Regions from separate parts of the Streptomyces deccanensis genome, predicted to be linked through region 3. Evidence: riboswitches for the same ligand, from Rfam matches in the RefSeq annotation. Region 3 holds a riboswitch; each other region holds the start of a gene.
What was found. A riboswitch is a leader RNA that binds a small molecule or an ion and turns the genes downstream of it on or off. The one in region 3 is predicted to bind cobalamin.

Region 1 (4,186 bases), 1.7 Mb from region 3:
GGTGTGGCAGGTCTACGTCCTGGTGTTCCTGTTGCAGTCCGCGTCGGCCGTGTTCACGCCCACGTTCCAGGCCGTGATCCCCGACGTGCTGCCCGAGGAACGCGACTACACGCGGGCCCTGTCGATGTCCCGGCTCGCCTACGACCTGGAGAGCCTCTTCTCCCCCGCCCTCGCGGCCGCGCTGTTGTCCGTGACGACCTACGACGGCCTGTTCGGCGGCACGGTCCTCGGTTTCCTCGCCTCGGCCGCCCTGGTCGTCTCCACCGCCCTGCCCGAGCGGGCCGCCGTCACCACCCCGCGCACGGGCGGCGCGTACGCCAGGGCCACCGCCGGCACGCGCCTCTTCCTGGGCGTGCCCGAGCTGCGGGCCCTGCTCGCGCTGAACCTCGCGGTCGCGGCGGCCGGGGCGATGGTGACGGTGAACTCCGTCGTCTACGTCCGCGATGTGCTGGGCCTGTCGGCGGGCGCCGTGGCGCTGGCGCTCGGGGCCTACGGGGCGGGGTCGATGACCGTGGCGCTGGTGCTGCCCCGGGTGCTGGACAAGGTGCCGGACCGGGCCGTGATGCTGCCGGGCGCGCTGTCGCTGGCCGTCGTCTTCGCCGGGCTCGGGGCCGTCACGGGCGCGCAGGGCGGGAGTTGGCGGCTGCTCGGGCTGCTGGTGCTCTGGGCCGCGTTCGGGGCCGCGTGCTCGGCGGTGCTCACTCCGGCCGGGCGGCTCGTCCGCCGCTCGGTGGAGCCCGGTGCGCGGACGGCCGCGTTCGCCGCGCAGTTCTCCCTCTCGCACGGCTGCTGGCTGCTGACGTATCCGCTGGCCGGGTGGCTGGGGGCGGCGGCCGGGCTGAACTGGGCGGTGCTCGCCCTGGGTTCGCTCGCCCTCGGCGCGGCGCTGCTGGCCGTACGGCTGTGGCCGGCGGGGTCGACGGCCGACGCGCCCGCGGCCCATGTGCACGCCGACCTCCCCTTCGGTCACCCCCATCTGGTGGGAGCCCGGCGCGTCCCGACCGGCTGGCGGCACAGCCACGGCCACCTCGCGGACGGGCTGCATGCCTAGGGCGTGGTCCATTTCTCCTCGATCCGCGCGAACCGCCAGACCAGCAGGGCGACCGCCCAGGTCGCGAAGAAGAGGCCGACGACGACATAGCCGACGGTGTTGAGGTCGAGGCCGGAGACGTCGTCCCAGAAGGCGCCGTGCAGACGGGCCTTCTCGGCGACCAGGCCGAGGAGTTCGACCGTGCCGATGACGAGGGCGACGGCCACGGACAGACCCGTGATCACGAGGTTGTAGTAGACCTTGCGGACCGGCCGGGAGAACGCCCAGCCGTAGGCGAAGTTCATGAACGTGCCGTCCACGGTGTCGAGGAGGGACATCCCGGCGGCGAACAGGACGGGCAGACACAGGATCGCGTACCAGGGCAGTCCGGAGGCGGCGCCCGAGCCGGCGAGCACCAGCAGCGCGACCTCCGTCGCCGTGTCGAAGCCGAGGCCGAAGAGCATGCCGACGGGGTACATCTGCCAGGGCTTGGTGAGGGACCGCATCAACCGTCCGAGGAGCCGGTTCATCAGGCCCCGGCTGTTCAGCCGTTCCTCCAGCGCGGCCTCGTCGAAGGTTCCCGAGCGCATCTCGCGGAACACCTTCCAGATCCCCACCATGATCACCAGGTTGACGACGCCGATCACGTACAGGAACGTCCCGGAGACGGTGGTGCCGATCCAGCCGGACACGTCGTGCAGCGCGGAGCCGTCGTCGCGGACCGGTCCGGCGAGCGCCTTGACGCCGAGGGTGAGGAGGAAGGTGAGGACGAGCACGATCGACGAGTGGCCGAGGGAGAACCAGAAGCCGACCGACAGGGGGCGTTGCCCCTCCCCCCTCAGTTTGCGGGTGGTGTTGTCGATGGCGGCGATGTGGTCGGCGTCGAAGGCGTGCCGCATGCCCAGGGTGTAGGCGGTGACACCCATACCGATACCGAAGGTCTTGCTGCCGACGCTGTAGTGCTCGGGGGCGACGATCACCACCAGGGTGAACCAGCCGACGAGGTGCAGCGCCAGGATGAATCCGGCCATCCCGCCCAGGCTCGCCCACTCCTTGCGCGACATCGAGGCGCGGATCCGCCGCCATGAGAACCCGCCCGTCCCGGGGGTGGCCGAGGGGGCGGTGTCGGTACCAGGAGCCATGGGGCGTGGGCCTTCTCTTCGTGCGGGCGGTCGGGCCCCCTCAGCCTTGTGCGCCCATTTGGCAGCTGCAACTTTGTCGCAGTAAAGCTCCCGTCTGTTTTCGGTCAGGTGGGGGCTCTTGGCGTGACGTGGGGCGTACGCCGGAGTGTGAGCCGGGGTGTGAGCTGTCGCACGGCGCCCGCGCGCCCCTCGCCTCCGCTTGTCAGCGTCCTTATGCGGGCATTACTGTCACCACGCCTTGGTGAACGGGAAATCCGGTGTGATGCCGGTGCGGCCCTCGCCACTGTGATCGGGAAGTCCGGCTCCGGTCCTCACGGACAGCCACTGGGTCTTCGGACCCGGGAAGGCGGAGCACGGGCGGTGTCACCCGTAAGCCAGGAGACCGGCCAAGGCGCGTCAACCATCCACGAGGTGCTGGAGAGGGTCTGCTGAGCCATGCACATAGCCGAGGGTTTCCTTCCTCCGGCGCACGCGATCGCCTGGGGCGTCGCGTCCGCGCCGTTCGTCGTCCACGGAGTCAGGGCACTCACCCGTGAAGTCAGGGAACACCCCGAGAGCACACTGCTGCTCGGCGCCTCCGGGGCCTTCACGTTCGTCCTGTCCGCGCTGAAGCTCCCGTCCGTCACCGGGAGTTGTTCCCACCCCACCGGCACCGGACTCGGTGCCATCCTGTTCCGGCCGCCGATCATGGCGGTCCTCGGCACCATCACCCTGCTCTTCCAGGCCCTGCTGCTCGCACACGGCGGTCTGACCACGCTCGGCGCCAACGTCTTCTCGATGGCGATCGTCGGGCCCTGGGCAGGGTACGGCGTCTACCGGCTGCTGCGACGCTTCGACGTGCCGCTGATGGTGACCGTGTTCTTCGGCGCGTTCTTCGCCGACCTGGTCACCTACTGCGTCACCAGCGTGCAGTTGGCGCTCGCGTTCCCCGACCCGAGCAGCGGCTTCCTGGGCGCGCTCGGCAAGTTCGGCTCCATCTTCGCCGTCACCCAGATCCCGCTCGCGGTCAGCGAGGGGCTGCTCACGGTGCTGGTGATGCGTCTGCTGGTGCAGTCGAGCAAGGGCGAACTCACCCGGCTCGGCGTGCTCCTGACCGACCGGCGGAACCGCGTAGGGACCGGGACGGAGAACGAGACCGAGGCGGTGGCCCGATGAAGCGGAACACGAAGATCAACGCGCTGCTGCTGCTCGCCGTGGCCGCGCTCGCCGTCCTGCCGCTGGCCCTCGGTCTCGGCGACCACAAGGAGGAGCCCTTCACGGGCGCCGACGCCGAGGCGGAGACGGCGATCACGGAGATCGAGCCGGACTACGAGCCGTGGTTCTCCCCCCTCTACGAACCGCCGTCCGGTGAGATCGAGTCGGCGCTCTTCGCCCTCCAGGCCGCCCTCGGCGCGGGCGTCCTCGCCTACTACTTCGGCATCCACCGGGGCCGGCGCCAGGGCGAGGCCCGGGCCCGGGCCCTGCTGGACGCGTCTGAGGCCGCCGACACGGCCCCGGCGCGGCCGTTGGACGCGGCGGTCACGACGACGCCCGCGAACGCGGCGGTCGCGGCCTCCACGGCGACGGCGTCCGGCGACGACGGCTCGGCCGGTGGCTCCGGGGAGTCCCCCGCCGGGCGGGGCTGACCCGGGTGCTGCCGATCGACGTGGCGGCGCACAGCAGTCGCTGGCGCCGCCGCCATCCCGTGGACAAGGCCGTGCTCGGGCTCGGCCTCACCGTGCTCGCGATCTCCCTGCCCCCCTGGCCCGGCGCGGCCCTGGTCCTGCTGACCGCGCTCGTGGTGCTGCTGGGCCCCGCGGGCGTGCCCGGCCGTCGGCTGTGGCGGGCCTACCGGGTGCCGTTGGGCTTCTGTGTGACCGGCGCGCTGCCGCTGCTCGTCCAGGTGGGCGGTCCGGACGGGTTCCTCACCCCCGCCGACGGCGGACCGGTCCGCGCGGCGGAGCTGCTGCTGCGCACCTCGGCCGCCTCCCTCGGCGTCCTCCTGTTCGCCTTCACCACCCCCATGTCGGACCTG
Region 2 (4,186 bases), 4.5 Mb from region 3:
GCCGGGGTCGAGGAGATTCTGGTTGCTGGACATCACTGGCAGGCCTCGCAGGACTCGGGGTTCTCAAGAGAGCAGGCGACGGCGTCCGGGTCGGCCGACTGCTGGACGGGGATGGTCTTCTCGGGCTGCTGCGCCTGGGCCTGCGTCTGGCCCTGTGCCGCGCGGGCGATGCGGGTCGCCGGGCGGGAGCGCAGGTAGTACGTGGTCTTCAGGCCCGACTTCCAGGCGTACGCGTACATCGAGGAGAGCTTGCCGATGGTCGGCGTCTCCAGGAAGAGGTTGAGCGACTGCGACTGGTCCAGATACGGCGTGCGGGCGGCGGCCATGTCGATCAGACCGCGCTGCGGGATCTCCCAGGCCGTGCGGTACAGCGCCCGGACGTCGGCCGGGATCCACGCGAAGTCCTGCACCGAGCCGTTCGACTCGCGCAGCGCCTCACGGGTGCGCGCGTCCCAGACGCCCAGCTCCTTCAGGTCCTTCACCAGGTACGAGTTGACCTGGAGGAACTCACCGGACAGCGTCTCGCGCTTGAACAGGTTCGACACCTGCGGCTCGATGCACTCGTACACCCCGGCGATCGAGGCGATGGTGGCCGTCGGCGCGATGGCGAGGAGCAGGGAGTTGCGCAGGCCCGTCGTCGCGACGCGCTCACGCAGGGCCGCCCAGCGCTCCGGCCAGGTGGTCTCGACGTCGTAGTGGTCGGGGTGCAGCACCCCGCGTGCCGTACGGGTCTTCTCCCAGGCCGGCAGCGGGCCGGACCGCTCGGCGAGATCGGCGGATGCCTCGTACGCGGCGAGCATGATCCGCTCGGCGATCCGGGTGGAGAGCGCCTTCGCCTCGGGGGAGTCGAAGGGCAGCCGCAGCTGGAAGAAGACGTCCTGGAGACCCATCGCGCCGAGCCCGACCGGACGCCACTTGGCGTTGGAGCGGCCCGCCTGCTCGGTCGGGTAGAAGTTGATGTCGACCACGCGGTCGAGGAAGGTGACGGCGGTGCGGACGGTCGCGTCCAGCCGCGCCCAGTCCATGTCGCCCGTCGCCCGGTCGACGAACGCGCCCAGGTTCACCGAGCCCAGGTTGCAGACGGCCGTCTCCCCGTCGTTCGTGACCTCCAGGATCTCCGTGCAGAGGTTGGAGGAGTGGACCACATGGCCCGGCTCGGCCGTCTGGTTCGCCGTGCGGTTGGCGGCGTCCTTGAAGGTCATCCAGCCGTTGCCGGTCTGTGCGAGGGTGCGCATCATCCGGCCGTACAGGTCACGGGCCGCGATCGTCTTCCTCGCCAGGCCGTCCGCCTCCGCCTTGCGGTACGCGGCCTCGAACTCCGCGCCCCACAGGTCGACCAGCTCGGGCACGTCGGACGGGGAGAACAGCGACCACTGCTCGTCGGCGGCGACCCGGCGCATGAACTCGTCCGGGATCCAGTGCGCCAGGTTCAGGTTGTGCGTACGCCGGGCATCCTCGCCGGTGTTGTCGCGCAGCTCCAGGAACTCCTCGATGTCGGAGTGCCAGGTCTCCAGGTAGACCGCGGCCGCGCCCTTGCGCCGGCCGCCCTGGTTCACGGCGGCGACCGAGGCGTCCAGCGTCTTCAGGAACGGCACGATGCCGTTGGAGTGGCCGTTGGTGCCCCGGATCAGCGAACCGCGCGAACGGATGCGGGAGTACGACAGACCGATGCCACCGGCGTGCTTCGAGAGGCGGGCCACCTGGTGGTAGCGGTCGTAGAGGGAGTCGAGCTCGTCCAGCGGGGAGTCGAGGAGGTAGCAGGACGACATCTGGGGGTGTCGCGTACCGGAGTTGAAGAGCGTGGGGGAGGAAGGGAGGTAGTCGAGGCGGCTCATGAGCCCGTAGAGCGCGGCGACTTCGTCGAGGGCGCGCAGGCCCGCCTCCGTGTCGGCTCCCGTGTCCTCGGCCAGGCCGGCGGCGACCCGCAGCATGAAGTGCTGGGGGGTCTCGACGACCTTGCGGGTGAGGGGGTGCCGGAGCAGGTAGCGGCTGTGCAGGGTGCGCAGACCGAAGTAGCCGAAGCGGTCGTCTCCGGCCGGGTCGATCAGGGCGTCGAGACGCTCGGCGTGGGCGCGGACGAACGCGGCCGTACGGTCGGCGACGAGGCCCTCCCGGTGGCCGACGGCGATGGACTCGGTGAACGTCGTGACACCCTGCGAGGCCGCCTCGGCACGGATGTCGACGGCCAGCAGCCGGGCGGCCAGTCTCGAATAGGCGGGGTCCTCGGCGATGAGGCCCGCGGCGGCCTCCGTGGCCAGCTCACGCAGCTCCGCGACCATCTCGGCGGAGGACGCGCGCACCGACCGGCCGCGCAGCGCGGCGGCGGCGACCCGGCCGGGATCGGCGTCGGGGAGGTCGGCGGTCAGCTCGGTCAGGGTCCGCAGCAACGCGGTACCGGGACCGTCGGTCTCCGACGCCGGGTCGGCTGACACCGGGTCGACGGGCACCGGCTCGGCTGAAGCCAGGTCGGCTGAAACCGGATCGGCCGACACCGGATCGGCTGGCGCGATGGTCACGTGGGGCTCTCCCTCGCTCGGCTGGGGGCCCTGCGGAGGGCAGGCGGCAGCACACGAGCGCACGGGAGCGTCGCGTCCACCGGCCCATTCCACGAGGCCCGGACGTCACGGCACCCGGACCGGACGGCCGGGCGCACTGTCGGCAGGTGTTCGGACTGAACAGGCGTGCACATATGGCGATGAATGCACGCGAGTACACCGTTGCGGGACAGCTCCGGATTCACACCGGATTCCCCTGCGGCGACAGCGAGCATGAGCATACATCTAGTGCCGGGGCGCGGTGTCACCCCCACATGTTGTGTCGCGTTCGGTTTCGCAGGGTGTCAGAGCGTCAACTCATAGGTGATCAGCGTGATGTCGAGAAGGTCGGGGAGGGGGTTCCAGTCGCGCTCAGGTGTGCGAGTGAAGCCCAGCCGTCCGTAGATGCGATGGGCCGCGTGCATGCTCCGCTGGGTCGACAGAACGACGCGCACACAGCCCTCGACGGCGCGGGCACGCTCCAGGCAGGCCCGCACGAGTGCCTCGCCGACACCCCGCCCTCGGGCTTCCGGGGACACCGCGAGCATCCGTATCTCGGCCTCCCCCGCGCGGGCGATGTCGGCCATGGGCCCGCCCGCGGGGACGAAGGTCACCCCGCCCAGCACCTGCCCGTCCGCGACCGCGACGAGCACCTCGGCCTCGGCCGCCCGCTTCGCCACGTCCCGCAGCTCGTCGAGGTACCGGTCGCTCTCCCCGAAGTCCAGCAGTCCGTCTCCGAGGTAGGCCTGGGCGGTGATCTCGCCGAGCGCGGCGTACTCGTCGGGAGCCGCCGGCCTGATCGTGATGTCCATGCGTCGCAGTGTGCACGAGGGGCGGCTGCGCGGGTCGGCGGTTTTCCACAGGGGCCGCCGTCCGTCGGACTATCGGATTTTGTCAGGCCGTCGCAGGCCACCTGGGCAGCGTCGTCACGAAGTCCGAGCTGAAGTCGCGGGTGCCCGGCCCGAGCGCGACGCGGCCGGTGGCGCGCAGACGGGCGGTCAGGGCAGGGGACTCGGAGTAGTAGACGCGCCGGGCGGCGGCCGGCACGAACACGGTCTGGCCGCGCGTGAGTTCGCTCGCGCACTCCACGACGACGGCACCCTCGGCCACCTCGACGAACGCCTCGTCACCGCACACGCCCACGGCCAGCGGATCGTGCAGCGGACAGGTGCCGTCCCCGCCGTGGCGGGTGTAGGCGTCCATGTAGGTCCGCATCAGCCGCGCGGCGAGGGCGGTGCCGGGGCCCGCGGCCTCCAGCGCGGCGAGGTCCTCGGGGCGGAAGAGCCAGCGGTGCGAGGCGTCCAGGTCGACCATGGTGAACGGGATGCCGGAGGAGAGGACGATCTCGGCGGCGTCCGGGTCTGCCCAGATGTTGAACTCGGCGACGGGGGTGAAGTTGCCAGGGACCTGGGCGGCGCCGCCCATGAACACGAACCTGCGGACGCGGTGGGCGAAGTGCGGGTCCTCCAGCAGGGCGATGGCCACGTTGGTGAGGGGGCCGGTGGCGCAGACCGTCAGCTCGCCCTCGTACTCCCTCGACAGGCGGAGCAGGGCCTGGGCGGACGACTCCGTGGGGTGGGGGGCCGTCGAGTCGGGGAGGGTTTCGCCGCCGAGGCCCGCGGGGCCGTGGAAGGCGGATGCCTCGCGGTAGG
Region 3 (4,186 bases):
GCGCCCGACTCGATGAGCCGCCACAGCGCGTCCGTGTCCGCGTGCTCCTCGATCAGATCGCCGAGCCGGTCCAGCTGCTCCTCGCGCAGCTCGGCGAACGACGTGTCGGGGGCCGGCACGAACCGCCGCCCCGAAGCCGCCGCCACCTCGCGCAGGAAGGCCCGCCGGAACCCGTCCGACTCCAGCGACCCGTGCCAGTGCGTGCCCCAGGTCTGCCCGACCCGGCACCCGTCCAGGAAGGGCTCGCCGCCCAGCACCTCGGCGACCCCGTGGTGGATCTCGTACCCCTCGACCCGCTCACCGAGGGCCTCGCCCACGGGCCGGGTCAGTGTCTTCTCCACGGCGAAGCGGACCCGCACGGGAAGCACCCCGAGCCCGTCCACCCGCCCGAGCCGGCTCTCGACCTCGTCCTCGATCCGCTCGCCGAGCACCTGGAACCCGCCGCAGATCCCGAGCACCGGCCGCCCCTCGGCGGCCCTGCGCACCAGCGCGTCGGCCAGCCCCCGCTCCCGCAGCCACTCCAGCGCCCGCACCGTGCCCCGAGTGCCGGGCACGACGACGAGGTCCGCGTCGGCCAACTCCTCGGCCCGGTCCACGAACCGCACGACGACACCGGGTTCGGCGGCGAGCGCGTCCACATCGGTGAAGTTGGACATCAGCGGCACCGCGCACACGGCGACCCGCAGCACGTCCTCCCCGACGGGCGGCGCGACGTTCGACTCCCGAACCGTCCCGCGCAGCGAGACCCGCAGCCCGTCCTCCTCGTCGATCCCGAGCCCGTGCCGGAACGGCAGCACCCCGTACGTCCGTCGCCCGGTGAGCCCGCGCAGCATGTCGAGCCCCGGCTCCAACAGGGAGACGTCGCCCCGGAACTTGTTGACGAGGAACCCGGCGACGAGGGCCTGGTCCTCGGGGGAGAGCAGTGCGACGGTCCCGAAGAACGACGCGAACACCCCACCTCGGTCGATGTCACCGACCACGAGCACGGGCAGCCCGGCGTTGCGGGCGATCCCCATGTTGACGATGTCGGTGCGCCGCAGATTGATCTCGGCCGGAGAGCCGGCCCCCTCGCAGATCACCGCGTCATACGTGCCCCGCAGCTCGGTGAGGCACTCCAACACGGTCCCGAGCAGCCGCTGTTGCCGCCCGCCGTGATAGCCGCGCGCGCTCATCTCACCCACGGGCTTCCCGAGCAGCACGACCTGACTGCTGCGCTCGCCCCCGGGCTTCAGCAGCACGGGGTTCATGAGCGCGGTGGGCTCCACCCGGCACGCCTGCGCCTGCATGGCCTGCGCGCGCCCGATCTCGGCGCCCTCCTTCGTCACGAAGGAGTTGAGCGACATGTTCTGCGCCTTGAACGGCGCGACCTTGACCCCCTGCCGCACCAGCCACCGGCAGATCCCGGCGGTGACGACGCTCTTCCCGGCGTCGGAGGTGGTCCCGGCCACCAGCAGTCCGCCACTCATCCTCGACTCCTCGACCGCAGCAGCGACACACCCGCACCGATCCCCAGCGCCAGCCACCCCACCCGCCGGGACAACCGAACGGCCCGCTCGATGTCCCCCACGACGACGGCGCGTCCCTCTCCATTCAGCACAGGCCGATGCTCGACCCGCCCCCCGTACGACAACGTGCCCCCCAACCGCACTCCGAGCGCCCCCGCGAACGACGCCTCCACGGGCCCCGCGTTGGGGCTCGGGTGCTTGCCCGCGTCCGCGCGCCAGGCCCGTACGGCCCCCCGGGCGTCCCCACCGGAGGCGGCGGCCAGCACCGCCGTCAGCCGGGCCCCCGGCCACCCCACCACGTCGTCCAGCCGCGCGGAGGCCCAGCCGAACCGCCGGTACCGCTGCGACCGGTGACCGACCATGGCGTCCAACGTGTTGACGGCCCGGAACCCGACCAGCCCGGGCACTCCCGCCACGGCTCCCCAGACCAGCGCCCCCACCACCGCGTCGGAGGTGTTCTCGGCGACGGACTCCACGACCGCCCGCGCGATCCCGTCCGCGTCGAGCGCCTGGGGGTCCCGCCCGCACAGGTGAGGCAACCGGGCCCGCGCGCCCTCGACGTCCCCCGCGTCGAGGGACCGTCCGATCGTCCGGGCCTCCCGCGCGAGCGAAGTCCCCCCGACGACGGCCCAGGTGGCGGCGGCGGTCAACGCGACGGAGGCCACGCGCGACGGCCGTACGGCGGTCGAGGCCACGGCCCCGAGCGCCACGGCGCCACCCGCGCACACGGCGGTGTGCAGCGCGCCCCACCCCCGGTGGTCCCGCCACAGCACCCGCTCCACGGCACCGGCGGCCCGCCCGAACGCGGCGACCGGATGCCCCCGGCGAGGATCACCGAGCAGCAGATCACCGAGGAGTCCGGCGGTGGCGCCGTACGCGAAGACGCGATCGGCACGCACGGGTTCAGCCGACCGCGAGGGCGTACGCGGATCCGGTGCTGGGACTCAAGTGGCAGCCGCACATGGCGATATGTCCTCACTCAGGGTGTCCACGCCCTGGTTCGACGAGACCGACGGCGAGAGTTCCTGGCTCCCGGGAGACGCGTCGAGTTGCTTCCCCGGTGACAGTGGCGGGACCGCGCCGGACTCGCACCGGCTTCCTCTCCTGCCGTCGTACATGGCCCCGGCAGTCCACCACGCCCCTTCGAGACCCGTCAACTCGCTGTTGACCTGCGGCGCGACGGTGTGCCGAGCCCCACACCGCTGGTCCTCGACGCGGGAGCGCCGCATCCCGGTGCGTCCAACTGGCATCAGAACGCTGTGCACTCCTTCCGTCACGCCGCGTGGTGTGGTTTTCTGGCGGGGCTTGTGGACCCGGGTACGGACGGCTCTTGACGAACCGTTCGGGGGACGGGAGGTACACGCGATGGAAGACCGGACCGAGACATTCGCCGTGGCGCGTGCGAGGGCGTCGAGGGACCGGCGGACGCTGTTGTCCGCGGCCGCCCCGCTGGTGCTCTTCAGCACGGTCGCCGGAGTCCTGGCCGTGGGGATGGGAGCTCTCGCCGCCCTGCTGGTGCCGGCGACGGAGGCGCGGGCCGTCGTCTGGCCGGCGGTGACCGCCCTGCTCGCCACGGGGGCGGGCCTGTGGTGGGGGCTCACCCCCCGGCCGCGCAGGCCGGGGGAGCGCTGAGGCCGGCTGCGGACCGACGACGCACCCCTCGTACCGGATCGAACGGTACGAGGGGTGCGCTTCTGTGTGTCGTGCGAGGTGGAGCGGGTGAACGTGGCCTCAGGCCATGATCAGGTAGATCCCGTAACCCACCGCCGCCGTGCAGGCCGCGAAGCAGGCGTACGCCGCTGTCGTGGCGAGCGCGGGCGACGTGCCGGCGGCGGTCGCGGCCTCCCGCTTGGAGAGGCCGACGATCCCCAGGGTGAAGAGGCCGACGAGGGCCACGGTGACCACGAGGCTGACTCCGAAGACGGAGCCCAGGGCTGCCCAGTCGATGTGCATGGTGATCTTCCTCAGGAGGTCGCGGGGCTCAGACGGCGGGCGTCGGCGCGGACGAGTTCGCCGGGGCCGGGGTCTCGGCGGCGGCCGCGGCCGCGGGTGCCGGGATGGTCGCCGCGAGCTCCTCGGCCACGGCGGCGGTGGGCGGCGGCGTCACGGCGGCCATCGCCGTGGTCACCACACCGGGCGTTTCCTCGGTGTCGTTGACGTTCGTGTGGTCGACGACCTCACGGCGCGAGATCACCCAGATCGCGGCGCTGGAGGCGATGAGGAAGACCGCGACGACGGCCGTGCCCCAGCTGCCGAAGGACGTCACCCACTCGGCGAGCGCGGCGACCAGCGCGGCGGCCGGCAGGGTCAGACCCCACGCGACGAACATCCGGGTCGCGGTGGACCAGCGGACCACCCCGCCCTTGCGGCCGAGGCCCGCGCCCATCACCGCACCGGAGACCGAGTGCGTGGTGGAGAGCGAGAAGCCGAGGTGCGAGGAGGCCAGGATGACCGTGGCCGCGCTGGTCTGGGCGGCGAAGCCCTGCTGCGGCTGGAGGTCGGTCAGGCCCTTGCCCATCGTGCGGATGATGCGCCAGCCGCCCAGGTAGGTGCCGAGCGCGATGGCGAGACCGGCGGAGACGATGACCCACACCGGCGGGTCGGAGTCGGGCGCGAGGGCGCCGCCGGCCACCAGGGCGAGGGTGATGATGCCCATCGTCTTCTGGGCGTCGTTGGTGCCG
Region 4 (4,186 bases), 6.9 Mb from region 3:
ATCTCCAGCAGCCGGAAGAGCGCGGTGGGCGCGTTGCCCACGGCCACCACCGAGCCCTCCAGACGGTCCCGCCACAGCTCCAGCGCGGCGGCGCTGCGCGTGGTGCCCAGCTTCGCCGCCAGCGCGGGGACGGCCGGGTCGGAGAGCGTGCACAGCACGTCGTTGTCGGCGGGCAGCCGCTTGCGGGTCACCCCGCTGGCCACCATCTTGACGTCGGTGAAGATGGGCGCCCCGGCCCGCAGGGCCTCGCGGGCGCGGGCCACCACGTCGGGCGTGTACGTCAAGTCCCGTACCAGGTCGACCATTCCGCAGGCGTGGATCATCCGGACCGCGACCTGGCTGACATCGGCGGGCAGGGCCGCGAGGTCCGCCTCCGCGCGGATGGTGGCGAAGGACTGCCGGTAGATCGCCGGGCCGTCCTTCTCGTAGTCGTAGGTGGTCACGGTGGTCTTCTCGCTGCTCTCGGTCGTCGTACGGGGGGCGTTCGTGCGGGGATCGTGCGTGCGGGTGTCGTTCGTGCGGGTGTCGTTCGTGGTGCTCATGAGGTGATCGCCGTCAGGGCGTCGGCGAGTTGCCCGGGGTCGGCCATGGACGCGGTGCGCGGGGCCTGACCGGGAGCCGTGCGGGACAGCTCGTAGCCGCCGCCCCCCACCGCCACCACGTCGACGTGTTCACCCCGGGGGTGGCCGCAGCGGCGTTCGCAGCCGGACCAGTACAGGGGGAGCCCGGCGCGGCCCGCCGCCTCCAGAGTCTCGGTCGCGTCCGCCCGTACGTCCGCCAGGGACTTGGCGCAGCCGGGGCGTCCGATGCAGGCGCCGACGCGCAGCCAGGGGGAGGCGGGATCGGTGACGAGGCCGGTCACCGAGAGCCGGGCGAGCGCGTCGGTCGCCCGCTCCTCGTCCAGACCCGGTACGGGGACGACGACTCCGCGCCAGGGGGTCAGCCGCAGCTCACGGGAGGAAGCGGTGGCCGCCAGTGCGGTCAACTCCCGCCACTGGAGCGGGGTGAGGCGACCGAGCGGGACGTGTACGGAGAGGGCGTCGCCGACAACTCCCGGCGGCGGGCCGTCGGGTCCGGGGGGCGGGCCGTCGGTCGCGGCCGATGGGCCGTCGGGTCCGGCCGCGGTCGTCCCGCTCCCGTCGCCGACCCGGATCGCGGTGTCGACGCCGACGGCCGTCAGCCGGTTCCGGACCTCGTGGAGCAGCGCGTCCTGGGAGGGGAGTTCGGTCACACGCCAGACCCGCGCCCCGCTCTGCCGCGCCGCCTCCAGGAAGGTCTCGGCGGCGGCGAGCGCGGCCCGGGCCGCGTGCTCACCGGGGACCGACAGGCTCTCGCCGGCCGTCCCCAGGCTCAGCAGCGCGCCGTCGCCCCCGGTCGCCCGGACGGTCACATCGGCGTCCAGCGCGGCCACGTCCCCCCGCCCGTCGTCGAGCGCGAACAGGAACCGGCCCGACAAGCGCCGCGCCGCCTCGCTCGCGCACAGCGCGGTGTCCAGGGCGGTCAGCCAGGGCCGTACGTCGCGCAGACCGCGTCCGTCGAGACCGGACAGGGGCGAGGCGACGATGTTGCGCACCCGCTCGTGCCCGGCGGACGGCAACAGCCCCGCCGCGTCCAGCGCTTCGGCCAGCTCGCCCCCGCAGCCCTCGGGCAGCCCCCGCAGCTGCACATTGCCCCGGGAAGTGAGGTGAAGATCACCGTCCCCGAGCCGTCGCGCCGCCTCGGCGAGCGCCTCGGCCTGGCGGACGGTCAGCACACCACCGGGCACCCGGACCCGGGCCAGTGCCCCGTCGTCCGCCGCATGCAGCCGCAGTGTCCCCGGGCAGGCGTCGCCACGGTCCCGTGTGACCGCTGTGGCCTGGGACGATGAACGCAGGGGAGGCGTGGACATGGCGGCGAGCATACCCACCGGCACATCGGACGTATCCTCCGCCCTTTTGGGGCAGCCTTCCTTTTGAGGCGACCCTTACTATGCTGCTCGGTGGATCATCCGGTCCATCGACGCCACCACGGCGACAGGGGAGGAAGCCCGGTGTGAGTCCGGCGCGGTCCCGCCACTGTGAGCCCGTCCCAGGAGGGTCGGGCGAGTCAGGAACTCCCTTCCCCGTACCCCTCGGCCCGCCCGAGCAGGGGAGACTTTCGATTCGACACCGCCCGGGGCGCGGACCCCGAGGAAGGCCAGCAGCCGCATGCAGCCATCGTCCGGGGAGCGCTCCGCGCAGCCCCGCATCCTGCTCCTGTCGACCTCCGACACCGACCTGCTCAGCGCCCGCGCGGCCGCCGGCCCGGTCCCCTACCGCTTCGCCAACCCCTCGCGCCTCGCGCTGGAGGACCTCCCGGCGCTCCTCGACGGCACCGACCTGGTCGTCGTACGCCTCCTCGGTGGCATCCGCGCCTGGCAGGACGGCCTCGACCTGCTGCTCGCCGACGGCCGCCCGGTCGTCGTCCTCACCGGTGAACAGGCGCCCGACGCCCAGCTGATGGCCGCCTCCACCGTCCCGGTCGGCATCGCCGCCGAGGCCCACGCCTACCTCGCCCACGGCGGCCCCGCCAACCTGGAGCAGCTGGCCCGCTTCCTCTCCGACACGGTCCTGCTCACCGGCCACGGCTTCGACGCGCCCGCGCCCGCGCCCTCCTGGGGCCCACTGGAGCGCACCGCCCGCGACACCGCCGACGGCCCGACCATCGCCGTGCTCTACTACCGGGCCCACCACATGAGCGGCAACACCGCCTTCGTGGGCGCCCTGTGCGAGGCGATCGAGGACAAGGGCGCCCGCGCGCTCCCGCTGTACGTGGCCTCCCTGCGGGCCCCCGAGCCCGAGCTGATCGAGGAACTCCGCGCCGCCGACGCCATCGTCACCACCGTCCTCGCCGCAGGCGGCACCAAGCCCGCCGAGGCGTCGGCCGGCGGCGACGACGAGTCCTGGGACGCTGGCGCCCTCACCGGCCTCGACGTGCCGATCCTCCAGGCCCTGTGCCTGACCGGCTCGCGCGCCGCCTGGGAGGAGAACGACGAGGGCGTGTCCCCGCTCGACGCGGCCAGCCAGATCGCCGTCCCCGAGTTCGACGGCCGCCTGATCACCGTCCCGTTCTCCTTCAAGGAGATCGACGAGGACGGACTCCCGGCCTACGTCGCCGACCCCGAGCGCGCCGCCCGCGTCGCCGGGATCGCCGTACGCCACGCGCGCCTGCGCCACATCGCCAACGCGGACAAGCGCCTCGCGCTCGTCCTCTCCGCCTACCCGACCAAGCACTCCCGCATCGGCAACGCGGTCGGCCTGGACACCCCCGCCAGCGCGGTCGCCCTGCTGCGCCGACTGCGCGGGGAGGGCTACGACTTCGGGACGGACGCCGAGGTGCCGGGTCTGGCCTCCGGCGACGGCGACGAGCTGATCCGCGCGCTGATCGAGGCCGGCGGTCACGACCAGGACTGGCTGACCGAGGAGCAGTTGGCTCGCAACCCGGTCCGGATCCCGGCGGCCGACTACCGCCGCTGGTACGCCGAACTCCCCGAGGAACTGCGCACGTCCGTCGAGGAGCACTGGGGCCCGCCGCCCGGCGAGATGTTCGTCGACCGCAGCGCCAACCCGGAGGGCGACATCGTCCTCGCGGCACTGCGCTTCGGCAACCTGCTGATCCTCATCCAGCCGCCGCGCGGCTTCGGCGAGAACCCGATCGCGATCTACCACGACCCGGACCTCCCGCCCTCCCACCACTACCTGGCCGCCTACCGCTGGATCGCGGCCCGCGCCGAGGACGGCGGCTTCGGCGCCGACGCGATGATCCACCTCGGCAAGCACGGCAACCTGGAGTGGCTCCCCGGCAAGAACGCCGGCCTGTCCGCCGCGTGCGGCCCCGACGCCGCCCTCGGCGACCTGCCGCTGGTCTACCCGTTCCTGGTCAACGACCCGGGCGAGGGCACCCAGGCCAAGCGCCGCGTGCACGCCACCCTCGTCGACCACCTCGTGCCGCCGATGGCCCGCGCCGACTCCTACGGCGACATCGCGCGCCTGGAGCAACTCCTCGACGAGTACGCCCAGATCTCCTCCATGGACCCGGCGAAGCTGCCCGCGATCCGCGCCCAGATCTGGACCCTCATCCAGGCCGCCAAGCTCGACCACGACCTCGGTCTGGACGACCGCCCGGAGGACGACGGCTTCGACGACTTCCTGCTGCACGTCGACGGCTG

Region 1: it holds a riboswitch for cobalamin, as region 3 does, so the genes downstream of both, L3078_RS03110 (energy-coupling factor ABC transporter permease) here and L3078_RS10715 (cobalamin biosynthesis protein) in region 3, are expected to answer to the same signal.
Region 2: it holds a riboswitch for cobalamin, as region 3 does, so the genes downstream of both, L3078_RS30635 (ribonucleoside-diphosphate reductase subunit alpha) here and L3078_RS10715 (cobalamin biosynthesis protein) in region 3, are expected to answer to the same signal.
Region 4: it holds a riboswitch for cobalamin, as region 3 does, so the genes downstream of both, cobN (cobaltochelatase subunit CobN) here and L3078_RS10715 (cobalamin biosynthesis protein) in region 3, are expected to answer to the same signal.

Annotation. Positions count from the first base shown of each region.
Region 1 covers NZ_CP092431.1:683,774-687,959, forward strand. Annotated here, with positions in the region: gene L3078_RS03100 (MFS transporter) at 1-1,051, shown strand, start outside; gene nicT (Nickel transporter NicT) at 1,048-2,172, opposite strand; cobalamin riboswitch at 2,395-2,577, shown strand; gene L3078_RS03110 (energy-coupling factor ABC transporter permease) at 2,608-3,327, shown strand; gene L3078_RS03115 (energy-coupling factor ABC transporter substrate-binding protein) at 3,324-3,797, shown strand; gene cbiQ (cobalt ECF transporter T component CbiQ) at 3,803-4,186, shown strand, end outside.
Region 2 covers NZ_CP092431.1:6,864,969-6,869,154, forward strand. Annotated here, with positions in the region: gene L3078_RS30630 (ribonucleotide-diphosphate reductase subunit beta) at 1-33, opposite strand, end outside; gene L3078_RS30635 (ribonucleoside-diphosphate reductase subunit alpha) at 33-2,516, opposite strand; cobalamin riboswitch at 2,641-2,776, opposite strand; gene L3078_RS30640 (GNAT family N-acetyltransferase) at 2,840-3,346, opposite strand; gene L3078_RS30645 (nucleoside hydrolase) at 3,429-4,186, opposite strand, start outside.
Region 3 covers NZ_CP092431.1:2,397,883-2,402,068, reverse strand. Annotated here, with positions in the region: gene L3078_RS10720 (cobyric acid synthase) at 1-1,466, opposite strand, end outside; gene L3078_RS10715 (cobalamin biosynthesis protein) at 1,463-2,404, opposite strand; cobalamin riboswitch at 2,503-2,655, opposite strand; gene L3078_RS10710 (hypothetical protein) at 2,871-3,137, shown strand; gene L3078_RS10705 (hypothetical protein) at 3,237-3,458, opposite strand; gene L3078_RS10700 (inorganic phosphate transporter) at 3,487-4,186, opposite strand, start outside.
Region 4 covers NZ_CP092431.1:9,248,624-9,252,809, forward strand. Annotated here, with positions in the region: gene L3078_RS40710 (precorrin-8X methylmutase) at 1-443, opposite strand, end outside; gene cobG (precorrin-3B synthase) at 539-1,900, opposite strand; cobalamin riboswitch at 1,981-2,111, shown strand; gene cobN (cobaltochelatase subunit CobN) at 2,187-4,186, shown strand, end outside.